4 regions of the Devosia sp. J20-27 genome follow, and region 1 is predicted to be linked to each of the others. Evidence: predicted binding sites of a transcription regulator. Region 1 holds the regulator's gene; each other region holds the start of a gene.
What was found. Region 1 encodes PhoB, which activates phosphate uptake and scavenging genes when phosphate is short. Its sites were predicted from a motif close to TGTCATNNANCTGTCAT; they were not measured.

Region 1 (4,345 bases):
CGACGTGGTCGAACTGCGCGCCCGCGTCGGCATGGTGTTCCAGAAGCCCAATCCGTTCCCCAAGTCGATCTACGAGAACGTCTCCTACGGCCCCAAGATTCACGGCCTCGCCCACAACAAGGCCGATCTTGACGAGATTGTCATCTCCTCCATCCGCCGCGCCGGCCTCTGGGACGAGGTCAAGGACCGCTTGCAGGAGCCGGGGACGGGCCTGTCGGGTGGCCAGCAGCAGCGTCTCTGCATCGCCCGCGCCATCGCCACCCAGCCCGAAGTGCTGCTCATGGACGAGCCCTGTTCGGCCCTCGACCCGATCGCCACCGCTGTCATCGAGGAACTGATCGACGAACTGCGCGAGAAGTTCACCATCATCATCGTGACGCACTCCATGCAGCAGGCCGCGCGCGTCAGCCAGAAGACCGCCTTCTTCCACCTCGGCAAGCTGATCGAGGAAGGCAAGACCGAAGACATCTTCACCAAGCCGGTGAACAAGAAGACCCAGGACTACATCACCGGCCGCATCGGCTGACGGAGGACACCACAATGCCCCTGAACGAGCACATCGTCTCCTCCTACGAGGATGAACTCACCGCGCTGCAGAGCGCCATTTCCGAAATGGGCGGCATGGTCGAACAGGCCATCACCGACTCCGTCACCGTGCTGCTCCGTCTCGACCACGAGCAGGCCCGGCAGGTCCGCCAGAACGACAAGCGCATCGACGAGATGCAGCAGCAGATCAACGACATGGCGGTCTCCATCATCGCCCGCCGCCAGCCCATGGCTGCCGACCTGCGCATGGTGGTGACCTCGATCCAGGTCGCCAACGATCTCGAGCGCACCGGCGACATGGCCAAGCAGCTGGCCAAGCGCGCCCTGCAGATCGAGAGCCTCGGCCTGGCGCCGAAGTTCTACAACGGCGTCCGCCACATGGCCGATCTTGTGGCCCGCCAGCTCAAGGCGGCGCTCGATGCCTATGCCGCCCGCAACGCCCAGGCCGCCATCGAGGTCTGCAACCGCGACGACGAAGTCGACGCCATGCACACCTCACTGTTCCGCGAACTCCTCACCTACATGATGGAAGACCCGCGCAACATCACCCAGTGCACCCATCTGCTGTTCTGCACCAAGAGCCTCGAGCGCGTCGGCGACCATGCCACCAACGTCGCCGAAGCGGCCTATTACCTCGAGACCGGCCGCCATCTCGGCGCCGACGAGCACGAGCGTCAGCAGGGCTGAGGAGCGGACCATGGCGCCCACCATCCTGATCGTCGAGGACGAGGCCGATCTCGCCCTCATGGTTCGCTACAACCTCGAGGCCGAAGGTTTCCGCGTTGCCTCCGCAGCCAGCGGCGACGAAGCCGCCGAGCTGATGCGCGAAAGCCTGCCCGATCTCATCCTGCTCGACTGGATGCTGCCCGGGCTCTCGGGCATCGAGCTCTGCCGCCGCTGGCGCTCCAAGGAAGAGACGGCGCGCATCCCGATCATCATGATCACCGCCCGCGGCGAGGAAGAGGAACGCGTCCGCGGCCTCGCCACCGGGGCCGACGACTATGTGGTCAAGCCCTTCTCCATCCCCGAACTGCAGGCCCGCATCCAGGCGCTGCTGCGCCGCTCCAGCCCGCAGCTGGTGACCAACGTCCTCAAGGCCGGCGATCTCGAACTCGATCGCACCAGCCACCGCGTCCGCCGCGCCGGTCGCGAGGTTCATCTCGGCCCCACCGAATACCGCCTGCTCGAATATCTGATGCGCCATCCCGGCCGCGTCTATTCCCGTGAGCAGCTGCTCGATGGCGTCTGGGGCAACGACGTCTATGTCGATGAACGCACCGTCGATGTGCATGTTGGCCGCCTGCGCAAGGCCATCAACCGCCGCGCCAGCGAAGCCGATCCCATCCGCACCGTGCGCGGCGCCGGCTATGCCTTCGACGAGCGCTTCGCCGCCATGAACTGAGAGACGGCGGGCCGACCGGTCGCCCCTCGGGCCGCGTTTTCCCTTGCGCTCTACCGGTGCTGGTCGATCAGCACAGGGTTGCCGTCGGGGTCGGTCAGAACGATATGCGCCGGTCCCTGGCCCGCCTCGTCGGCTTCGCTGTCGAGCTTGATCCCCGCCGCCTTGAGCCGCTTCTGGATGTCGCGCACATCGGTGAACGGCTCGCTCTCCTCGCCATTGGCGTCCCAGCCCGGGTTGAAGGTCAGCGTGTTCTTTTCGAACATCCCCTGGAACAGTCCGATCACCGCGCTGGCGCTCTTCATGATCAGCCACCCCTGCTCGGCGTCGCCATGCATGACGCTGAACCCCAGCTGTTCGTAGAACGCCCGCGATGCCGCAATGTCCTTGACCGACAGGCTGACCGAAAATGCGCCCAGTTCCATTGCGAGACCTCCCTTTGGCTGTCGCCGCTGCCGCGACGTTCTGGGTCCGCAGGCTAGACCACTCACGCCCGAGTGGCGATAACAACCCCGTCAGCACGGCCAACCACCAGGGCTCCATACATGCGCCTCGAAACTGATCGCCTCGTTCTCGATCTGCACAGCCTCGACGATTTCGAGCCCATGGCCGGCATGTGGGGCGATACCGACACCGTGCGCTTCATGGGCGGCCGCCCCAGTTCCCGGCAGGAGAGCTGGATGCGCCTGCTCCGCTACCGCGGCCTCTGGCCGCTGCTGGGCTATGGCTACTGGGCCATTCGCGAGCGCCGCTCCGGACTTTTCGCCGGCGAACTGGGCTTTGCCGATTTCCACCGCGAGGCCGATCCGCCCTTTGACGGCATCCCCGAGGCCGGCTGGGTGCTGGCGCCCTGGGCCCGGGGCAGGGGCTACGCCTCCGAAGCGCTCGCCGCCGCCCTCGCCTGGCTCGACGCCGCCGGCTTCCCCAAGAGCGTCTGCATCATCGACCCCGCCAACCTCGCCTCTCTCCGCCTCGCCCAGGCCCACGGCTACGGCGCTCCCCTCCCCACCCGCCTCTCCGGCACCCCCATCACCCTCTTCACCCGCACGCCCTGACAAACGGCGCCCTCACGACACCCTGCACCCTCACGATGAGCCCCTCCTTCCCTTCTCCCCTTGCGGGAGAAGGTGCCCGAAGGGCGGATGAGGGGTTCTGGCAAGGCCACAGCTCCTCACGTCGTCTGGAGCTGCGACGTCACTACATGTTGCCCACCCCTCATCCGGCACTGCGCGCCACCTTCTCCCGCAAGGGGAGAAGGAAACCGGGAGATCGATGTCTCCTGCCCACAATCCTCTCGGCCGGTCCACCCTCCCCCTTGCGGGGAGGGTTGGGGAGGGGGTTTGAGAGCCCCGATCCTGCTGCTTCCCCACCCTTGATCCCTCCCCGCAAGGGGGAGGGTGACGACTGCAAACCGCCACTCAGCGACCGTCACCAAGGTGCTGCGGCGTCCGCGTGCCCGACCTCGTCCTTCGACAAGCTCAGGATGAGGTCTTCGAAACGCTGATGCTGCGACTCTCGCCCCAACACCCTCATGGTGAGCCTGTCGAACCACGAGGGGTGAGCCACCGATCTCCCGCTAATTCCTGCCATCTGCCGTTCAGGCTGTAGCAAATCCGTTCAGAGGGCAGACAGATTGCCTCTCCCACCGCCCCCTCCACCTGCCCTCTGGCACCGCCGCGGAAGAGCAATCGCACCTGTCGATGGAGAGCCCCTCCTTCCCTTCTCCCCTTGCGGGAGAAGGTGCCCGAAGGGCGGATGAGGGGTCGTGGCAGGGCAACAGCTCATCACTCCCTGCAAGCGCCGACGTTGTGGAGGCAACACCCCTCATCCGGCGCTGCGCGCCACCTTCTCCCGCAAGGGGAGAAGGAAACCGGAAGATCTACGTGTGCCAAGTGCACTCCAAATCCCTGCCATCTGCCGTTCATCCTGCAGCAAATCCGTTCAGACGGCTGACAGACTTATCCCCGCGCTATCACACCGCATTACACTTCCCCATCGCCGCCCCGAAACGCGAGATCATGACGAGTGATTGGGGGGACGAGGCCGGGTGGTCCGGATGTCGGCCCGGATCAGGCCAAGCCGGGGAGGGTGTGCAGGCCCAGGTGACCTGCCGCCTTAATTTGCTGCCGTGGATGGGCGTCTGTCGTGCTCATTCCCAGGGGTCGGACTGGAGAAACGCGAAGAGCGTGGTCCGGTCGAGACGGCGACCCTGCGGCGGAGGGGCGATCCGCAAATGCCCTGATCCTTTCCGGTGCACGCCGAAAATCCCGGTGGCAACGGCGGAGCCGAGCTCCAGCCGGGCGCGTCTTCCTGCGTCCGGCATTCGAACCATCGACGGGCTCTGCTCCGCCGTTGTTCGCGACTGCCATCACAACCGGAGGCGGCAACGCCGGCCGGCGT
Region 2 (4,345 bases), 690 kb from region 1:
GGCTTTGGTGCCTGACGCATGGCCGAACTCGAAATCAAGGATGTCTCCAAGGTCTTTGGCGGCAATACCCGCGTGGTGGCCGTCGACACCTTCTCGCTCACCGTCGCCAACGGCGAGCTCGTCTGCCTGCTCGGCCCGTCCGGCTCCGGCAAGTCGACGCTGCTGCGCATGATCGGCGGCTTCGAGCGGCCGTCCTCGGGCCAGATGCTGATCGACGGCGAAGACATCTCGCGCCTGCCGCCCGAGAAGCGGCCAACCGGCATGGTGTTCCAGAGCCACGCGCTCTGGACCCACATGAACGTCTTCAAGAACCTCGCCTTCGGCCTCAAGATCCGCAAGCTGCCCGCCGCCGAGATCAAGGATCGTGTGGAGAACGTGCTCGAACTGGTTGGCCTCAAGGGCTACGGCACCCGCATGACCGGCCAGCTCTCCGGCGGCCAGCAGCAGCGCGTCGCGCTTGCCCGCTCGCTCGTGCTCGAGCCCAAGATCCTGCTGCTCGACGAGCCCTTCGCCAGCCTCGACCAGCATCTGCGCGAACGCCTGCGCGAGGAAGTCCGCGACATCCAGCAGCGCCTCAAGATCACCACGCTCTTCGTCACGCACGGTCAGGACGAGGCCCTGGCCCTCGCCGACCGCATCGTCGTCATGCGCGACGGCCGTGTTGAGCAGGTCGCGCGCCCCGACATCGTCTATCGCGAGCCGGCAACGCCCTTCGTCGCCGGCTTCATCGGCACCATGAACCTCCTCGACGGCACCGTCGCCAACGGCATCTTCAGCCATTCGAGCTTTTCGGTACCACTGGCCGTGCCCGACGGACCGGCCACGCTCGCCATGCGCCCCGAAGCCCTCGACCTTGTTCCTGGCAAGCAGGGCGTCGTCCATCGCGTCACCGACTACGGCACCCACGGCCTCGTCGATATCGACCTGCCCGACGGCACCCGTATCAAGTCGATGACCAGCGACGCCAAGGCCTTCGCTGCCGACCAGTCGGTCGACCTCAAGCCTCGCGCCATATCCGCCTATCGCGACAACTCCGTGATCTTCCGCACCTGATGCAAAACCCCGTCTCCATCACTCGCGACGGCCACACCACCTGGTTCAAGTGGCACCGTGGCCGCCGTCGCGCCGCCGACCCGGTCTTCACCGGCCAGCGCATTCTCGAAGCCATGGCCATGGGCGCCTCGACCGAAGTCGATCTCGTTGTCACCGCCGACCGCGGCTTTGCCGTGCTGCACAATATGACGCTCGATCGCGAGACCACCGGCACCGGCGCCGTCGTCGCAGCGCGCGATGCCGACATCCGGCAGCTCCATTTGCGTGGCAACGACGGTGCTCCGATCCCCGACAAGGTCATGCTGCTCGAGGACCTCTGCGCCCTCATGGCCAGCGGCACAGTGCATCCCGATGCGCTGCTGCAGCTCGACTACAAGGAAGATGCCGCCGCCCTCGACGCGCAAACGATCGCGAACTTCGCCCGCGCCGTGACCCCGGTCGCCGCCAATGTCATCGTCTCCTCAGGAGACGCCGAAGCCGTCGATCTGCTGCGCCGCGCCGTGCCCGCCATGCGTGGCGGCTACGATCCCAGCGACGAGGAACGAGTGAACATCGCCCGCCTCGATGGCACGCATGCCGCGTTCGTCGAGGACGCTCTCGCGGCCTCGCCTGACTCGGAGTTCATCTACCTCTACTGGGAAATCATTCTCTGGTTTGCCGACGATGGCTTTGACATCGTTGCGGCCTTCCACGCCGCCGGCAAGCGCATCGACGCCTGGACGATCAACACGGTTGACGAGGCCTCGACTGCTGCCGTCGAACGCCTGCTTGCCCTAAAGGTCGATCAGGTCACCACCGACGATCCCGAGGGGCTCGCCGCAGCACTGGAGTCGCGTTTGTGACCGACCTGAACTACGAGGCTATCCTCGCCGACATCGAACAGCTCGCCCGCGATGCCGGTGCGCTGACCCTGCGCTACTTCGAAAAGTTCCGCGACATCGAGATCGGCATCAAGGGCCCGGCCGATTTCGTCTCCGACGCCGACAAGGAGAGCGAGCTGCTGATCCGCAAGCACCTCTTCGAGCGCTATCCCGGCTGGAGCTTCACCGGCGAGGAGTTCGCTCCCGTGGACAATGCCGACAGCGACTTCCGCTGGCTGGTCGACCCGATCGACGGGACCACCAATTTCCTCAACGGCATGCACTACACCATCTCCATCGCGTTGCGGCGCGGCAACGAGACGGTGCTCGGCATTCTCTATAATCCGCCCGCCGACGAGATGTTCACCGTCATCAAGGGGCAGGGCGCCTTCATGAACGGCGAACGGCTGCGCGTCAGCCAGCAGACCGAAATCGCCACCATGTGCGTCGGCACCGGCCTGCCCACGCCGAACCTCTCGCTCTATCCGGGATCCTATGAACGGCTCGACGCCATCCGCGCCCCCATCGGCGCCGTCCGCATCGTCGGCAGCGCCGCCAACTCCTGCGCCTATGTCGCCATGGGCCGCCTCACCGGCTACTACGAGGAAACCGGCTTCACCGACACCGCCTCGGCCATCCTCATGGTGCAGGAAGCCGGCGGCATCGTCACCGACTGGTGGGGCCGCGGCCCCGAATTCTACGAGCGCACCGGTTGCCTGCTGGTCGCCAATGCGGCAACGCACGCCTTCCTGCTCGACAAGCTCAAGGACGTCCCGCCCAAGAATCCGGCCAGCGGCGCGACTTACGCCTGACGCTGCAAAACCGGGCGCTGTCACAAACTCGTCACCCAACCGTCACCTGACCTTTTTCTCCCTCTTCTAAGCGGTGCGCATCACTGCATTTGGGAATTGGGAGAATATGATGAAGCGTCAGGGTGTACTGGCTGTCCTCGCGGCAGGCCTCATGATGGCGACTGCCACAACCGCGCTCGCTGCGCCGGTCTTCAACCGCATCGCGAGTTTCCCCGTCGAGCTCAACCGCGCAGAAGGGTCGTCCTCCTCCGAAATCATCGCCGCCTCCGACGACGGCATGACGCTCGTCTATTCCGACAGCCCCGGTGGCGGCATCGGCTTTGTCGACATCACCGATCCTGCCGCCCCTAAGGCCGGCGGCTACGTCGCGCTCGAGGGTGAACCCACTTCGGTGATCATCGTCAGCGACAAGGTCTACGCGGCGCTCAACACCAGCAAGGACTATGTCGACGTCGGCGGCCAGCTCGTCGTCATCGATCTGGCCAGCAAGGCCATCGAGCAGACCATTGACCTGGGCGGCCAGCCCGACTCCATCGCCCGCAACAAGGCCGGGACGCTGCTCGCCATCGCCATCGAGAACGAGCGCGACGAGGACCTGGGTGACGGCGGCCTGCCGCAGGCTCCCGCCGGTTACCTCGTGCTGCTCGGCATTGCCGATGGCAAGCTCGATGCTGCCAGCCTCAGGAAGGTTGACGTCACCGGCCTCGCCGCTGTCGGCGGTGATGATCCCGAGCCCGAATTCGTCGGCATCAACGAGCTCGACGAAGTCGCCTTCACCATGCAGGAAAACAACGAGATCGTCATCGTCGACGGCAAGACCGGCACGGTGATCCATCATTTCTCCGCCGGCTCGGTGACCCTGGAAGGCGTCGACACCAAAAAGGATGGTGCCTTCAACTTCACCGGCACCATCAAGGACGTCCCGCGCGAGCCCGATGGCCTCAAGTGGCTCGACAATGACCGCCTGTTCGTTGCCAACGAAGGCGACTGGAATGGCGGCGCACGCGGCTTCACCATCTTCAGCAAGGACGGCACCGAACTCTACGAAAGCGGTCCGAGCCTCGAGATGGAAGCGGTCCGCATGGGTCACTATCCCGACCTGCGCAACAAGAAGGGCGTCGAGCCCGAGGGCGTGGAAGCTGCCACCTACGGCGACGACAAGCTGTTTTTCATCGCCGAAGAGCGCTCCTCGCTGATCGCCGTCTACAAGGACACCGGGGCCGATCCGGAATACCTGCAGTCGCTGCCGTCCGGCATTTCGCCCGAAGGCGTGGTCGCCATTCCGTCGCGCAATCTGCTGGCCACCGCCAATGAAGTCGATCTGCGCGAAGACGGCCTCGGCGGTTCGCACGTCATGATCTACCAGCGCGGCGAAGGCGAAACGGCCTATCCGCAGCTCGTCTCCGGCGACGATGCCGACGGACACCCGATCGGCTGGGCCGCCATCTCCGGCGCCGTTGCCGATGCTGAAACCCCCGGCATGCTCTATGCCGTCAGCGACAGCTTCCTTGGCAACCAGCCCTCGATCTACCAGATCGACGCCACCGCCAAACCGGCCCGCATCGTCAAGCGCACCGTTGTCACCCGCGGCGGCGACACTGCCCAGAAGCTCGACCTCGA
Region 3 (4,345 bases), 870 kb from region 1:
GATGTTGCCGTGCCGCCAGGCGAACTGCTGCTGCTGCGCGGCCCCAATGGCGTCGGCAAGACCACCCTGCTGCTGGCTCTCGCCGGCGTCGTCCGCCCGGAGGCCGGCAGCGTGGCCGTGACCGGCCGCGGCGAGGACGACCGGCCGGGGACTGACCTGCACCTGCTGGGTCACCAGTCCGCCATCAAGGCACGGCTGACCGTCGCGGAAAACCTGCAATTCTGGGCCGATCTCTTCGCCGGCGACCGCGCCCTCGTGGCCCCCTCGCTCGAAGCAGCGGGCCTCGCACATATCGCCGGGCTGGAAGCCGGACATCTTTCGGCCGGGCAGACGCGGCGGCTGGCTCTGGCCCGCCTGCTGGTCGCCGACCGGCCGATCTGGCTGCTCGATGAACCGACTTCGGCGCTGGATGCCGAGGGCGAACAGCTGGTCCTGCGCCTGCTCGATGCGCATCTCAAGCGCGGCGGCATCGCCGTGGCAGCCACCCATCACGACATCCACGTGCCGCCGCCCGCCAATGTGCGCACCCTGACGCTGGCGGCCCCATGAGAGCCTTTGCCGCCATCATCGTCCGCGACCTGCGCCTCGCCACCCGTATCGGCGGCGAAGCGCTGACGCTGGTGCTGTTCTTCGTCATGATCGGCGTTGTCGTGCCCTTTGCCATCGGCCCCGACTCGGCCCAGTTGAGCCGGCTGGCGCCGGGCATTGTCTGGATCGCGGCATTCCTCTCGATGCTGCTCGGCCTCGACCGATTGTTCCGGACCGACGAGGAGGACGGCTCGCTGCGGCTCTTCCGGCACTCCACGCTGCCGCTCGAGGCCCTGGTCGGCGCCAAGCTGATTGCCCACTGGCTGCTGACCGCCCTGCCGCTGATCCTCGCCTCGCCGATCCTTGCCGTGCTGCTGTCGATGTCGATGACCGACTGGCTGAACGCCGTGCTGTCGCTGCTCGTCGGCACGCCGGCACTGGTCGGCTTCGGCGCCCTGGGGGCCGCCGTGACGGTCAGCCTCAAGCGCGGCGGCCTGATTGCCCCGGTGCTCATCCTGCCGCTCTGCGTGCCGGTGCTGATCTTCGGGGTCGGCGCCATTTCCGGCCTCGGCAGCACACAGGCCATCATCTTCCTTGCCGCGATCAGCCTGCTGACCTGCGCCTTTTCGCCTCTGTTTGCCGCGCTTGCCTTGCGTGCGGGCGAGGACTAAACCGCTTCCATGTCACTCGATGTCGCGCCAAAAGCCAACTGGTTCAGCCGTCTCGCGCATCCGGGGCAATTCCTCGTCTGGTCGCGCTACCTGCTGCTGCCGATGGCTATCGGCACCGTGGCGCTGTTTGCGCTCGGCCTCTGGTTCGCCCTCTACAATTCGCCCGCCGACTACCAGATGGGCGACACCGTGCGGCTCATGTACGTACACGTGCCCACCGCCTGGCTGAGCCAGATGGTCTATGGCGTAATGGCTGTTGCCGCCTTCGGCACGCTGGTCTGGCGCCATCCGCTGGCCGACGTGGCCGCCAAGGCCGCCGCACCGCTGGGCGCCACCTTCACCGCACTGGCGCTCTACTCCGGCGCGCTCTGGGGCCGCCCGACCTGGGGCACCTTCTGGGAGTGGGACGGCCGCATGACCTCGACGCTGGTGCTGCTGCTGATCTATCTCGGCATCATCGCCCTCTGGCGCGCCTTCGACGACCAGCTCAAGGCCGGCCGCATCATCGCCATCGTGACGCTGGTCGGCGCGCTCAACATTCCGGTGATCAAGTTCTCGGTCGACTGGTGGCAGACATTGCACCAGCCCTCGAGCGTCATCACGGCCGAAGGGCCGCGCATGCCGGCTTCCATCCTGACGCCGCTGCTGCTTATGCTGGCGGCCTTCTCGCTGCTGTTCTTCCTGCTGCACATCATCTCGATGCGCACCGAGGTGCTGCGCCGCCGCGCCACCAGCCTGCAGCGCCAGGCCGCCATGAGCGCGACGAGCGCGGCAAGCGCCGGCCGCCGTACCGGAGAAAGTGCATGATCGACCTCGGCCAGCACGCCGAATTCATCATCTGGGGCTATATCGGCGTCGCCGCCGGGACGCTGGCGCTTGTCGGCTGGGTGCTGTGGCAGAGCCGACAGGTAGCAGCGCAGCTCAGGCGCCTGGAGGCCGCGGGCATCCGCCGCCGTTCGGACGAGACCGCCGCGTGACCCGTATCCTGCTCCTGCTGAGCCCGCTCGCCATCCTCGTGGCGCTGGTCGCCATCTTTGCCCTCAACATGAACCGCGACCCGTCGCTGATCCGCTCGGTGCTGCTGGACAAGCCGGCGCCGGGCATCACCCTTCCGGCCGTCGTCGAGACCGGACTGCACGGCCTCGACGATGCGCGGCTCAAGGGCCAGGTCAGCGTCGTCAACGTCTTTGCCAGCTGGTGCGTGCCGTGCCGCGCCGAACATCCGTTCCTCGAGGCACTGGCCGAGCAGACAGGCGTGCAGATGCTGGGCATCAACCAGAAGGACGCGCCGGAAAACGCCGCCGCATTCCTTCGCGAACTCGGCAATCCCTATGACGCCGTCGGTGCCGACAGCGCAGGCCGGATCTCCATCGACTGGGGCGTGTATGGCGTGCCGGAAACCTTCGTGGTCAACCCGGACGGCATCATCACCTACAAGCATGTCGGCCCGATCGACGCCGGATCGCTGCCCGAGGTGATTGCCGCTGTCGAACAGGCCAGATCCGGCCAAGCGGACAAGCCGGCACCCTGACCGGATGCCGCAAAAGAAAAACGCCCGCCTGTGGGGGACAGGCAGGCGCTAGAACGACTGTGCATGAAAAGGGCGGCTGACACTCGGGCATCATGGTTTGGGGGCTCGGTCAGCCCGCTTGCCAGCCGCTGGAGGCAATGCTGAACTTTTACGCGTGCATTCTGGCGCAACGAGGGACGGATTGTGACCAGATTGCGGAATCTGCTGCGCACGACTTCGTCTTTTTGCGGCCAATACTGCAAAGCCGGCCACCCGCCTTGCCATGGCGGGCAAATGCCGCAATCATGACACTCCTGTAACGGGACGAGCCATATGGCGGAAAAACCATCGCAGCGTGGTTCAGGCGAGCTCCTGGATTTCACGCCTGCCGCACCGGCCCAACCGGGCGGCCCCTCACGTGTGCCGCTCTTTGTCAGCTTTGACCGGGCCGAACTCAACGCCATCCTCAATCTCTATGGCCGTAAGGTCGCCAGCGGCGACTGGCGCGACTATGCCATGGACTTCCTGCGCGACCGGGCGGTGTTCTCGATCTACAAGCGCAGCTCGGAGCGGCCGTTCTTTGTCGTCGAAAAAATCCCCAAACTGCGCAACAAGCAGGGCCAGTACATGGTCACCAGCCAGGAAGGCCGCGTGCTCAAGCGCGGCCACGAACTGGCCAACGTACTGCGCGTGCTGGAGCTGGCAGTGGTGAAGTGATCACGGTCCGCATGGCCGAGGCCGCAGATGCACTGGCGATGAGCCGGGTTATCGTCGCTTCGATTACACAATTGTGCGCCGCCGATCATCGGAACGATCCGGCCGTCATTGCCGCCTGGACCCGAAACAAATCGCCGGAGTCGATCTCCGTTTGGATCGCGGATCCGCAAAAGCATGTGCTGTTGGCTGAAGCGGCCGGTGGGATAGTCGCCGTCGGTTGCCTGAACAGTGCAAGCGAGATCGGTCCCAACTATGTGGATCCGACCCATCGGTTCGCTGGCGTCAGCACGCTCATGCTGGCGGCACTCGAGGACGCCATGCGCGCCCGCGGCACAACCCTTGGCCTGCTGACCAGTACCTCGACAGCGCATCGCTTCTATCTATCGAGGGGCTGGACGGACACCGGTCCCGCGCAGCTGGAAGGAACGGTTGCGAGCTACCCAATGAGCAAGGCGTTGTAGCCTGCCACCCTACCGCTTACGGGCCACGAAGACCGCCATCTCCTTCTTCGTCTCCAGCACGCCGTTGCCCGCGCTGAAAGCCGCGTCGATGGCCGTGCGGAAGGCAGCGAGCTGGCTTTCCGAGGCGCCGTCGCCCGGCGGGTAGGAGGTCAGGGCCATGTAGACCACTTCGGGGTCGGTGATGCGCAGGCTGGCGGGGTGCTCGTGCTGTTCGACGGCGTCGAACTGCGCCCCGAGCAGGTCCATCGCCTGCGCGTAGCCGAAGGCGGCGGCGACCGGCTCCTTGCCGTCCGCGCCGAAGGCCGTGGTGAGGGCGTAGAGTTCGCGCGTATTGCCGGCGCCATTGGTGGTGACGACCAGCCGGCCGCCGGGCTTCAGCACCCGGTGAAACTCGGCGATTGCCACCGCCGGATCGGGCACGTGATAGAGCATGTGCATGGCAACGACCGTGTCGAAGC
Region 4 (4,345 bases), 430 kb from region 1:
CGCTTGCCGGCGGCGATGACGCCGCGGTCGGTGAAGCCGGCGGCTTCGGCGGGGTGGCGCGTCACCATGGCGACGGCGGCGGGCAGCTCGATGATGTCGTCGAAGGCGAAGATCGCCTGCATCAGACTGAACGGCACATAGTCGGACGAGAGGATGTCGAGCAGCCCCTCGGCTGCCAGTTCGCGAGCCGAGACATTGCCTGAATGCGAGCCGCCGCGTACCACATTGGGGGCGCCCATCAGGATCGCCATGTTGCCGTCACGCGAGGCGCGGGCCGCTTCGAGGCTGGTGGGAAATTCGGCAATGCGGATGCCGAGGGCGCGGGCGTCGGCGACCTGCTCGACCGTGGCGTCGTCGTGGCTGGCCAGCACGATGCCCAGTTCGGCGGCACGGCGGGAGATGACATCTCGGTTGGGCGCCGCGAACTCCGCCGACTCGCGGGTGCGCGTTTCGGCGAACAGCTCGAACTCGGCATCCGACAGGCGTTTCTTCTTCTGGTAGTAGTTCCGGTAGGCGTCCATCGAGGCGAACTGGCGCTGGCCGGGAGAGTGATCCATCAGCGAGATCAGCCGCACCCGGCTGTCGCCCTCGAACGGCAGGAAGCTTTCGAGGCAGTTCGGCGCTGCCACCTCGCAACGCAGGTGGATGTGATGCTCGGCCCGCAGCCGCCCGGAATTCATGCCCAGGTGGATGGCTTCGCCCAGCGTCCGGAAATCCTCCGCCGTCATGCCGTCATCGGTATTGAGGCCGACGCGCAGCGCATCGAGCACGGTGGTGATGCCCGAGGCGGCGACCTGGGAGTCATGGGCCTGCACCGAGGCCAGCGCGTTCCAGCGCACGCCGGGGCGCGGCGCGTAGTGGCCCTCCATATGGTCGGTGTGCAGCTCGACCAGACCGGGCAGCAGAAAATCGCCCTCGAGGTCCTCGCCGGTGGCCCTGCCGTCGCCGATCTCGGCGATCAGCCCGTCGCGCAGCACGAGGTGGCCCTCAAGGATGCGATCGGCAAGGACAATGCGGGCGTTGCTCAGGACCTGTTCGGCAGCCAAGTGTGAAATCTCCAGATGCGGGTTCGGGGCTCTAGCGGCACTCTGTGACAGGAAGACGACGCGCCTGGCCAGTGCAACGTGCCGATCAGGCCCGAGCGCCGCCCTGACCGGTTCGTCAGTGACGCGCCTCGTCGCCCTTGATCAGCTTGCGGCGGGCCCAGCCCGACAGGGCGTCCATGGCCATGACCATCAGCACGATGAGAATGATGTAGTAGGTCACCTCTTCCCAGTCTTTCTGCGTGGCAATGGCCTGGGTCAGCAGCAGCCCGATACCACCGCCGACGATGGCGCCGATCACCGTTGCCGACCGGGTATTGGACTCGAAGTAGTAGAGCAACTGGCTGAGCAGCACCGGCACGATCTGCGGCATGACGCCGAAGCGGTGCCGCTGCAGGGCATTGGCGCCGGTCGAGCGGACGCCCTCGATCTGCTTGTCGTCGACATTTTCCAGCGCCTCGGAGAACAGCTTGCCGAAGGTACCGGTGTCGGTGAGCAGGATAGCCAGCGCCCCGGTCAGCGGTCCCGGACCGAAGGCGCGCGACAGGATGATGGTCCAGATGAGGCCGTCGACGCCGCGCAGCACGTCGAAGACGCGCCGCAGGGCGAAGCGCAAGGTTCGCGCCGGCGAGAAGTTCGACGCGGCAAAGAAGGCCAGCGGCAGGGCGACGAGACCCGCACCGAACGTGCCGAGAAAAGCCATGAGCACCGTTTCGAACAAGGCCCACGCGACATCGCCATGCCGCCACATGCGGTTGTTCCAGAACTCGCTGGCCATGGCGACGATGTTGGGCTGCCCGGCCACCAGTTCATTGCCGGATACGGCGAGCGCGACAAGTTCGCCGAAGCTCTTGCCGTAGAACGGGCTGTCGAGAGTGAAAAAGAACAGCTCCCAGCCGGTCTCGTAGCGGAACACTTCCGATTTCGAGCGCGTCACCTGCACGCGGCCCGACGGCATGACCAGCGAGACACGGGTGTTCGAGGCGCTGATCCAGTCGGGCGTCCCGGCGCTCGGCAGCGTCAGCTTGATGGCGCCATCGACGGCGGCAATGGTCACCAGCCCGTAGTGAGGAGCGTCGACGGTTACCGTCTCGCCGCGGAACTGCACCTTGGTGCCGTCCTCCAGCGCAACATCGGCATCGGTGCCGTAGAGCGTCACCCAGTCGGGGGCCACGCCCTGGGCATAGCTGCCCTTGTTCTCGCCTTCGATGGCGACACTGATCTCACCCGAGCGGTTGTCGCGGGTGACATGGGTCTTGAAGCTGTAGGCATCGGCCAGCAGGATGCGGGCATTCTCCGGCCGCGCCCGCTCGGCAATGCCGGCAATGTCGAAGCTGATGAAGATGTAGCCGAGATAGGCGAGGATCAGCAGCGGGATGCCGATGCTGACGAGGCGCTTGCGGCCAAAATGGCTGACGGCGGCGGCGCGCAGGTCGAAGACGGTTTCGGTCGCAGTGCTCTGTGCAGCGGTCATGCTCAGTTCCCCCGCACAAGGCGATTGCGGTAAAGGCTCGAGAGCTGGTCGACGACGATGATGGTGACCAGCAGCAGCAGGAAGATGGCGGCGACTTCGTCATAGCGGCCCTTGCCCCAGCTCAGGGCATTGCGCAGGTCGTAGCCGATGCCGCCCGAGCCGACGAAGCCGAGGATGGCGGAGGCGCGGATATTGATCTCGAAGCGCAGCAGCGCGTAGCTGAGAAAGTTCGGCGCCACTTGTGGCACCACGGCAAACCACATGCGCTGCAGCCAGGTCGAACCGACCGATGCCAGGCCCTCAACGGGCCGGAGATCGGCATTCTCGTTGACCTCGGAGAAGAGCTTGCCCAGCGCACCGGTGGTGTGAAAGGCAATGGCAATCATGGCCGCAACCGGCCCGCCACCCAGCACAAAGATCAGCACCAGCGCCACCACCACCTCGGGCACGGCGCGGCTGATATCCATGATCCGGCGGAACACCGGGATCAGCAACGGCCAGCGGGCCAGGCCGCGCGTCGCCAGCAACGAGATCAGTACCGCCAGCAGCCCGCCAACCAGGGTCGAGGCGGCGGCGATATTGATGGTCTCGACCAGCGAGGGGAAATACTTGACCAGGTGGCCGGGCAGGTTGGCCGATTTCTCGAACGCCTCGGCGATCAGCTCGGTGGGAAAATCGAAAAGCCTGGGCAGGCCGTCCCAGAAACCACCGGCATTGCGCTCGTCGGCCAGCATGAAGCCGGAGACAAGCAGCAGCGCGAAGATCGCCACCAGCAGACCCGAATAGAGCCGCCGGCGCTGCAGGTCTTCGACATAGCTGCCGCGGATACCGGGTGGACGCGGCAGGCTGGCGGAGGTTTCGGACATTGTGTGTCGGCCCCGTACAAATAATGGCCGGGCACCATCACGGTGCCCGGCCCTGGCTCGTTTGAGCCGACCTTAGTTCTCCTGCGACAGGCGCAGGTCGATCATGGTCTGGTAGGCGTCATGGGTGATCGGCGCGAAACCGGCCGTGTCGCCAGCGGCCATGTTGTAGGCGCACTGCTTGTCCTTGGCATGCAGGCCGGACAGGAACTCGACCATCTTGGTCTTGACGTCGTCGGGCAGTGCGCGGCGCAGCACGATGGGGCCTTCCGGGATCGGCTTGGACTTCCAGATTTCCACCAGGTCGTTCATGTCGACCAGGCCCGAGTCCACGGCCTTGCGCAGCGCGCCGGAATTGTAGCCGTCGGCCCAGTCGCCCTGGCCGTCGGCCCAGGTGACGCCGCCATCGACATCGCCGTTGTTGACGGCAACGATGGTCTGCTCGTGACCGCCGGTGAAGCGGACTTCGCCGAAATAGTCGCCGCTTTCCATGGTGGCGCCGATTTCCTTGGGGATTTCGACGGAGGGGATGAGGTAGCCCGAAGTCGAGTTCGGATCACCGAAGCCGAACACCCTGCCCTTCATGTCGGCCAGCGACTTGATGCCGGAGTCGGCGCGGGCGAAACCGATCGAGTGATAGGCAAACGAGCCGTCGAGATTGGTCTTGACCAGCACGACGTCGACCGCTTCCGGATCGGTGATGTAGGTCTTGGCATAGGCCGAGGCGCCGAGCCAGGCCATGTCGATGGTGCCGCCGAGCAGGCCCTGGATGACGCCGTCATAGTCGGCGGGCGTGAAGATCTTGGTGGGGACGCCAAGCAGTTCCTCGGTGTAGGCGCGGACGCATTCGTTCGAGGTCAGGCGGTCCTGGGCGTTCTCGCCGCCGAGGATGCCGATGCGGAATTCGGTGATATCCTGGGCGAAGGCCGGGACGACCATCGTCGACGTGAGCAGCAGCGCTGCAA

Region 2: a site for PhoB is predicted at 2,755-2,771, ahead of AC0L4C_RS17465 (esterase-like activity of phytase family protein). Genes of this name have one in related genera too.
Region 3: a site for PhoB is predicted at 3,004-3,020, ahead of AC0L4C_RS05510 (DUF2794 domain-containing protein). Genes of this name have one in related genera too.
Region 4: a site for PhoB is predicted at 1,091-1,107, ahead of AC0L4C_RS18755 (alpha-D-ribose 1-methylphosphonate 5-triphosphate diphosphatase). Genes of this name have one in related genera too.

Annotation. Positions count from the first base shown of each region.
Region 1 covers NZ_CM147875.1:254,910-259,254, reverse strand. The annotation lists gene pstB (phosphate ABC transporter ATP-binding protein PstB) at 1-526, shown strand, start outside; gene phoU (phosphate signaling complex protein PhoU) at 541-1,233, shown strand; gene phoB (phosphate regulon transcriptional regulator PhoB) at 1,244-1,948, shown strand; gene AC0L4C_RS01180 (VOC family protein) at 1,999-2,370, opposite strand; gene AC0L4C_RS01175 (GNAT family N-acetyltransferase) at 2,491-3,000, shown strand.
Region 2 covers NZ_CM147875.1:3,520,469-3,524,813, reverse strand. The annotation lists gene AC0L4C_RS17485 (ABC transporter permease) at 1-15, shown strand, start outside; gene AC0L4C_RS17480 (ABC transporter ATP-binding protein) at 19-1,053, shown strand; gene AC0L4C_RS17475 (glycerophosphodiester phosphodiesterase) at 1,053-1,895, shown strand; gene AC0L4C_RS17470 (inositol monophosphatase family protein) at 1,892-2,725, shown strand; gene AC0L4C_RS17465 (esterase-like activity of phytase family protein) at 2,835-4,345, shown strand, end outside.
Region 3 covers NZ_CM147875.1:1,123,568-1,127,912, reverse strand. The annotation lists gene ccmA (heme ABC exporter ATP-binding protein CcmA) at 1-549, shown strand, start outside; gene ccmB (heme exporter protein CcmB) at 546-1,199, shown strand; gene AC0L4C_RS05525 (heme ABC transporter permease) at 1,209-2,006, shown strand; gene ccmD (heme exporter protein CcmD) at 2,003-2,176, shown strand; gene AC0L4C_RS05515 (DsbE family thiol:disulfide interchange protein) at 2,173-2,730, shown strand; gene AC0L4C_RS05510 (DUF2794 domain-containing protein) at 3,043-3,426, shown strand; gene AC0L4C_RS05505 (GNAT family N-acetyltransferase) at 3,438-3,887, shown strand; gene AC0L4C_RS05500 (class I SAM-dependent methyltransferase) at 3,897-4,345, opposite strand, start outside.
Region 4 covers NZ_CM147875.1:3,783,315-3,787,659, forward strand. The annotation lists gene AC0L4C_RS18755 (alpha-D-ribose 1-methylphosphonate 5-triphosphate diphosphatase) at 1-1,046, opposite strand, end outside; gene phnE (phosphonate ABC transporter, permease protein PhnE) at 1,162-2,517, opposite strand; gene phnE (phosphonate ABC transporter, permease protein PhnE) at 2,520-3,383, opposite strand; gene phnD (phosphonate ABC transporter substrate-binding protein) at 3,456-4,345, opposite strand, start outside.